DNA from 2 places in the Micromonospora sp. NPDC007220 genome. Region 1 is predicted to be linked to the other one. Evidence: riboswitches for the same ligand, from Rfam matches in the RefSeq annotation. Region 1 holds a riboswitch; the other holds the start of a gene.
The links. A riboswitch is a leader RNA that binds a small molecule or an ion and turns the genes downstream of it on or off. The one in region 1 is predicted to bind S-adenosylmethionine.
Positions count from the first base shown of each region.

Region 2: another riboswitch for S-adenosylmethionine. It lies ahead of ABZ573_RS31800 (aminotransferase class V-fold PLP-dependent enzyme); the one in region 1 lies ahead of thrC (threonine synthase).

Region 1 covers NZ_JBEYEU010000017.1:100,915-104,631, forward strand. Annotated here, with positions in the region: gene ABZ573_RS24470 (hypothetical protein) at 1-621, shown strand, start outside; gene ABZ573_RS24475 (hypothetical protein) at 643-1,392, opposite strand; gene ABZ573_RS24480 (DoxX family protein) at 1,566-1,994, shown strand; SAM riboswitch class I at 2,115-2,250, shown strand; gene thrC (threonine synthase) at 2,261-3,547, shown strand.
Region 2 covers NZ_JBEYEU010000045.1:5,829-9,545, forward strand. Annotated here, with positions in the region: gene ABZ573_RS31795 (DMT family transporter) at 1-67, shown strand, start outside; gene ABZ573_RS31800 (aminotransferase class V-fold PLP-dependent enzyme) at 201-1,481, opposite strand; SAM riboswitch class IV at 1,528-1,647, opposite strand; gene ABZ573_RS31805 (PrsW family intramembrane metalloprotease) at 1,670-3,160, shown strand; gene ABZ573_RS31810 (hypothetical protein) at 3,170-3,337, opposite strand; gene ABZ573_RS31815 (co-chaperone GroES) at 3,438-3,717, opposite strand, start outside.

The DNA.
Region 1 (3,717 bases):
GGCCGGGTCGTCGAGATTGCGTCCTACGTGGCGCCCTTCGAGGACGGCAACGAGAATCGCGGCGGTGCCCAGACGTTCGACCTGAACCTGAACAGCGATCGCGTCGCCGGACTCACGATCAACAACATGGTCGCCGTCAAGGACTCGTGCCACGCACCCACGGCGCAGACCGTCGTCACCATCCCCCCGGGGGGTGCCGAGTCCCGGCAGGGCCTGCTGTGGGACCTGACCGGCGGGCCGACGGACAAACCGCACGGCCCGTACGTCCTGGACGAGGGCGAGCCGCAGGAAGGCCAGCTGTACTTCCGCCGCAACGTCGTCGAACTGGGCAACGGCCAGTCGAACATGGCGTTCCGGGTCCAGCCGGAGGTGACGACCCACACCTGCCAGTGGCACATCGTCGCCTCGTACACCGACACGACCGGTTCCCACGAGCAGCGCATCCCGAGCGGTGCCGGCACGTTCACCACCGAGGCCGTTCCGTCGCAGCCCGTGCAGTACTTCGAGCGCGTCCCGACCTCGGGGTGGGGCTGCCTCGGCGAGGTGAGTCAGCAGGGCTGCACGGCCACCGGATCCATACGGCTACCGAGGCCGCCGACCCACCGACCGGTCCCCGACTGAGGCGGCCCGGTCGCGGGGACGTCAGCGGGAACGGGGCCTGCGCTTGCGGGTGGGGGAGTCGGGGGAGTCCGGCGCGGTGCCCGAGTCGGCGGTGTCCCCGCCGCCGGACGCGTCGGTCACCCGGGCGTCGGTGTGGCTCAGCTCGGCCAGCGCCGCGCCCCTGAGCTGGTAGACGACGGTGCGCCGGATGCTCAGCTCCGCCATCGGGCCGCCCGCCGGTCGGGTCAGGTAGACCACCGTCGCCCTGCCGTCGCGCACGCTGACGCTCTCCACCGGCGTACGGTCGCCGAGGTCGACCTGGGCCTGGTAGTCCGGCTCGCCCCTGAGGTTGCGCCAGGCGGCGAGGGTGAAGAAGCGGCCGGTGCCGCCGCCGTCGAGCATGACCACGCCGATCGCGTCGCCCGCGCCGTCGCCGTCGAGGTCGCCGATGCCGCACGGCCGCTGCAACTCCACCGTCGTGCCGTCCCGGTCGGCCCACCGGCCGTTGGAGAGGCGGAGCGGGGCGGCGTACCCGCGGTAGCGGACCTTCCGGCTGCCGATGCGGGTGTCGCGCAGTTCCAGGCAGGTGAGCTGGTCGCCGGTGCGGCGCGGGGTGGGGGTCGCCCGGGTGGTCGCCGGGGTGGCGTCGACGTCGTCCCGCTTCGCGGCGGTGCCGGCGGTCCGGTCGGCGGACCGGTTCCGCTTCTTGCGGCTGCCGGTGGAGCAGGCGGTGGTGAACGCCAGCAGGCAGGCCATGGAGAGCGCCACCACCGGGATGAGCTTGCGACGCATCGCGCGTTCCTTTCCGTCGATGTGCCCGAACCGTAACGGGCCCGCGCCAACGCCCTCGTGAACGGTTCGCCGCCGCCGATGGGAGCGTTCCCACAGAGGGGGAACCAATCGACATCGTCAAATGTCCGGCGGCATTCTGGTGTCGTCCCCTCATTCTGACCGGAGGTGCCCTGATGCTCGCTGACCGGATCGGCGGCCCGGCCCTGTCCCTGTTCCGTGCCGTCGTCGGCCTGCTCTTCCTGTGTCATGGCCTGGCCTCGCTGCTCGGGGTCCTCGGTGGCAGCCGGGGCACCGGCGAGGCGGTTCCGCTCGGCGAGTGGCCGGGGTGGTGGGCCGCGCTGATCCAGGCGGTCTGCGGCGGGCTGGTGCTCGTCGGGCTGTTGACCCGCGCGGCGGCCCTGCTGGCGTCCGGCTCGATGGCCTACGCGTACTTCGTGGTGCACCAGCCCGACGCGCTGCTCCCGCTGCGCAACGGCGGTGAGCTGGCCGTTCTGTTCTGCTGGTCGTTCCTGCTGATCGCCGTGTTCGGCCCCGGCGCGTGGGCGGTCGACACCGCGTTGCGGGCCCGACGCCCCGCAGATTCCCGCTCGGTGACCGCCTGAATCCGTACCGTCGAGGAAGGCCCGCCGGTCGCCCGACGGCGGCTGCGGGATCGCTCACAGCGTGGGATCTCGCGTCGATCCGGGCGGCCTCGGTGCTTAGACTCGACGGCACAACTGCATACCTCATCCAGAGGGGCTGAGGGATACGGCCCGACGACGCCCCGGCAACCACCCCGCGCGCTCATCGCAGAGCGACCGGCGGGGCAGGTGCCAATTCCGTCCCCGCCGCAGGGTGCGATGCGGGGAAAGATGAGAGGACCCGCGACATGACGTCGACGTTCGCCCCCTCCGGCATCGACACCACCGCCAGCCCCGCCCGCGCCCTGGTCTGCCGCGCCTGTTCGGCGCGCTACCCGCTCGCCGCCCAGCACGCCTGCTACGAGTGTTTCGGCCCGCTGGAGGTCGACTACGACGTCGCCGCGCTCGCGACGGTCACCCGGGAGCAGATCGAGGCGGGCCCGCAGAACATCTGGCGGTACGCGGCGCTGCTGCCCGCCGGCCAGGACCCGGCCACCCGGGTCACCCTCGACCCCGGCTTCACCCCGTTGGTGGCCGCCCCGCACCTCGCCGCCGAGCTGGGCATCACCGCCCCGCTCTGGGTCAAGGACGACAGCGCCAACCCGACCCACTCGTTCAAGGACCGGGTCGTCTCGGTGGCGCTGACCGCCGCCCACGCGCTCGGCTTCAGCCGCTACGCCTGCGCCTCCACCGGAAACCTGGCCAACTCGGTCGCCGCGCACGCGGCCCGGGCCGGCGCGCCGTCGGTGGTCTTCATCCCCGGCGACCTGGAGCAGGGCAAGGTCATCACCACCGCCGTCTACGGCGGCGAGCTGGTCGCCATCGACGGCTCGTACGACGACGTGAACCGGCTCTGCGGCGAGTTGGTGGAGACGGACGAGTTCGAGGACACCGCGTTCGTCAACGTCAACGTGCGCCCCTACTACGCCGAGGGCTCGAAGACGCTCGGCTACGAGGTCGCCGAGCAGCTCGGCTGGCGGATCCCCGCGCAGGTGGTGATCCCGATGGCCTCCGGCGAGCTGCTCACCAAGATCGACAAGGCGTTCGCCGAGCTGGTCGAGATCGGCCTGGTCGAGGCGCCGGCCGGCGGCTGGAAGGTGTTCGGCGCGCAGTCGGCCGGCTGCAACCCCATCGCCACCGCCCTGCACGCCGACACCGACACCATCACGCCCGTCAAGCCGACCGGCATCGCCAAGTCCCTCAACATCGGCGACCCGGCCGCCGGCATCTACGCGCTGGAGGCGGTGCGGCGCACCGGGGGCTGGATGGAGTACGTCGACGACGACGAGATCCGCGCCGGCATCCGGCTGTTGGCCCGGACCACCGGCGTCTTCGCCGAGACGGCCGGCGGGGTGACCGTGGCCGTGCTGCGCAAGCTGGTCGAGTCCGGCCGCCTCGACCCGACCGCCGAGACCGTCGTCTTCAACACCGGCGAGGGCCTCAAGACCCTCGACGCGGTGGCCGGCGAGGTCGGCCCCACCCACCGCATCAAGCCCTCGCTCCGCGCCGCCCGCGACGCCGGCCTCCTCGGCTGACCCCGCCCGGCACCCGGTTCTCGCCCGCCCCTCCGCGTCGATCATGAGGTTGGCGGCAAAGTTGATCGCGAACAGTGCCGCCAGCCCCGGGCCTCGGGCCCTCGGAGGGGCCGGGAGCTGGCGTGTCGAGGGGGTCGCGGGCAGGAGAGTGGGGGATTCGGCGGGTAACT
Region 2 (3,717 bases), on a different contig from region 1:
GGCGTGTGTGGTGCTGATCCAGCGCACCCGCGACCGCACGCCGGCACCCGCGGTGGGGAAGGCCTGACGGGGGACGCGCCCCGCCCCGGGCGGTGCGGGGCTCGTACCGCCCCGACCTGACCTGCCCCGGTCGCCGACGGCTCCCCGGCGACCGCTCAGCTCAGCCTGCGGGAGTGGGCCGGCGGGTGCTCCCGGGTCGGTCAGGCCAGCGCGGCGAGGGCGGCGAGCAGCCGGTCCACGTGCCCGGTGGTGCTGCCCAGGCCGATGCTGGCGCGCAGGGCGGTCGGCGGCAGATCCCGCCGGCCGCTGCGGGCGGCCGCCTCGTCCAGCAGCCGCCGGGCCAGCGGGTGGGCGCAGAAGAGGCCGTCGCGCACCCCGATGTCGTACGCCGCCGCGAGTTCCGCCGCCACCTGCGTCGAGTCCCGGCCGGCCACCACGAACGACACGATCCCTACCCGGGGCGCCGCCGGCCCGAACATGCGCAGCTCCAGCACGTGCGGCAGGGCCGCGAGGCCCTCGCGCAGCCGGGTCAGCAGAGCCTGCTCGGCGTCGTGCAGGGCGGCCCGGTCCGCGTCGGCGAGCGCGGTGCAGACCGCCGCCAGGGCGACCGCGCCGAGCAGGTTCGGGGTGCCCGCCTCGTGCCGGGCCGGGCCGGTCGCCCACCGTACGTCGTGGGTGGCCGCCCCGACGTGGCTGGTGGCGCCCCCGCCGGCCAGGTACGGCGGCGCGGCGTCCAGCCAGTCCGCGCGCCCGACGAGCACCCCCGCGCCGAACGGGGCGTACAGCTTGTGGCCGGAGAGCGCGAGGTAGTCGACGTCGAGGGCGGCGACGTCCACCGGCGCGTGCGGGGCGAGCTGCGCGGCGTCCACCGCGATCCGGGCGCCGTGCCGCCGGGCCACCCGGGCCAGCTCGGCCACCGGCCAGCGTTCCCCGGTCACGTTGCTCGCGGCGGTCACCGCCACCAGCACGGGCGGGCCCTGCTGCGCGCTGCGGGGGCCCGACGGGTCCGGCCTGCGCAGCTCGCCGAGCGCCGCGTCCAGCGCGCGGAGGGCCCCGGCGGGATCCGGGGGCACCGGCAGCCGCACCGAGCCACGCGGCCAGGGCAGCAGGTTGGCGTGGTGCTCCCCGCCGAAGGTGACCACCGTCGTGCCGGCGGGCAGCGCCCGGGCCAGCAGGTTCAGCGCGTCGGTGGTGTTGCGGGTGAAGACCACGTGGTCGCCGGCGCGGGCGCCGAGGAAGTCGCCGACCGCCTGCCGGGCGCGCTCGTAGGCGAGGGTGCAGCGCCGCGACAGCGCCCCGGCGCCGCGGTGCACGCTGGCGTACCAGGGCAGCAGCTCGGCCACCGCGTCGGCCGCGGCCCGCGCGCAGGGCGCGGTGGCCGCGTAGTCGAGGTTCACCTGGCCGGGTACGCCGAGCACGTCGAGCGGGTCGGCGACGGCGGGCGGCTGCGGCGCGGGCGGGGGTACGAGGGTGACGGTCATGGCCGACCTCCGGGTCCAGGGACCCCGGGTGGGCGCACACGGGCGGGGTCCGCGCTTGCCCGGCACGCGATCGGGCCGGGCCCGGTCATCACCCGGGGCACCCCACCGCGAACTCGACGAGGGTTGCCGGCCAGCAAGCCGGGGCTTGACGCTGGCGCTCGTGACCTGCCCGCAGCATAGCCGGGTGAATGCGGCCGGACCAGGCGGCCGGGGATGGCTACGCTGACCGCATGGCCGACACCCCGCCCGGCGCATCTCTGCCGCCGTCGCCGACCGCGCCCGCCGTTCCGCCGCCCGGTGTGGCGGGGCCCGGGATGCCGCTGCGTCGGTTGGGGTGGCGTCGGGCCCTGGTGCTGGCCGGTGCCGTCCTGTTCATCGCGGCGTGCGCGCTGTTCATGCTCTTCACGCTGGGCGAGAACCTGGGCGTCGAGGCGCTGCTGATCGGCGTGGCCGCCGCGATCCTCCCGGTTCCGGTGCTGGTGGCCTGTTTCCTCTGGCTGGACCGCTACGAGCCGGAGCCCCTGAAGTACCTGATCTTCTGCTTCGCCTGGGGCGCGTTCGTCTCCACCGCGGCGTCGCTGACCGTCAACGAGTTCTCCGCCGGGCTGTTCGAGGACTGGGGGCTGCCGACCGCGCTGACCGCGGTGCTGGTCGCGCCGTTCATCGAAGAGCTGACCAAGGCCATCGGGCCGATCCTGCTGCTGATCTTCCGCCGGCGGGAGATCTCCGGGATCACCGACGCGCTGGTCTACTGCGGGCTTTCCGCGATCGGGTTCGCCATGGTGGAGAACATCCTCTACCTGGGCGGCCACGGCTACGCCAGCGGCGCGGAGCGGTACGGGCCGGCGACCGGCACCCAGCAGGTCATCGCCATCTTCATCGTCCGGATCCTGCTCTTCGGCTTCGCCCACCCGCTCTTCACCTCCATGACGGGGGTGGGGCTGGGCATCGCCGCGCGCACCGCCAGCCGGTGGGTCCGGGTGCTCGCCCCGCTCGCCGGCCTGCTGCTGGCGATGATGCTGCACGGGCTGTGGAACCTGCTGCCGACGCTCACCCAGGCCACCGGCCAGGCGTTGATCATGCTGTACGGCTTCATCGGCGTGATGGTGCCGGTCTTCTTCGCCATGGTCGGGCTCGCCCTGTGGCTCCGGGCCTGGGAGGGGCGGCTCACCGAGCGGATGCTGCCGGACTACGTGCGGGCGGGCTGGCTCACCCCACCGGAGGTGGCGGCGCTGAGCAGCCTGGGGCGGCGGCACGCGGCCCGGGTGTGGGCCAAGCGGGTGGCCGGCGACGGCGGGCTGAGGGCGATGCGCGGCTACCAGTTCGCGGCGACCCGGCTGGCGCTGCTGCGCGACGGCGCGCTGCGCGGCCTGGACCGGCGTCCGGCGGACCGGGAGCGGACCGCGCGGGAGGAACGGGAGCTGCTGGAGGCGATCGGCGCGTACCGGTCGTTCTTCGTGGGCCGGGACCCGCAGGTGCCGGCGGGCATCTGGGACGGGCACCGCTACCACCTGCGGTTCCCGGACGGCACGCAGCGGTCGGTCGAGGCGCCGGACGAGCCCGTCGTGCCGATCCCGGTGGTGCTCGTCCCGCCGCCCCCGCCACCGCCGGCCGGCTTCGGCCCGCCCGGCTGGTACGGCCAGCAGCCGCCGGCGCCGTGGCACCCCGGCGGCCCCTGAGCCCGGTCGTCAGGTCATCAGGCTGGTGAGGAAGTCACCGAGACCCTGCGCCATCGCCATCAGTCCCGCCCCGATCGCCTTGAACATCTCCGCCGCGCCCTCCGGCCGGAAGGCCATGAAGTAGATCAGGAACGCGACGCTCCCCCAGAGCAGAATCTTCTTCACTAGTACCGGCATCGCGTCCCTCCCCAGGGCCGGTGATGCGGCTGGCTTCCCGGCGGGGGGCGACGCAAACGGCACCGGCGCCCTCATCCGGGCGGGCGGGCCGGGGGTGGGCTCAGAGGTAGAGGCCGGTGGAGTCGTTCTCGACCCGCTCGGCGGCCACGGCGTGCACGTCGCGTTCGCGCAGCAGCACGTACCCGCGGCCGTGCAGTTCGACCTCGGAGCGGTCGTCGGGGTCGAAGAGGACCCGGTCGCCCGAGACGATGGCGCGCACGTTCGGCCCCACGCCCACGGCCGTGGCCCAGGCCAGCCGCTTGCCCACGGCGGCGGTCGCCGGAATCACGATGCCGGCGGTCGAGCGTCGCTCACCCTCGCTCCCCTCCATCCGCACCAGC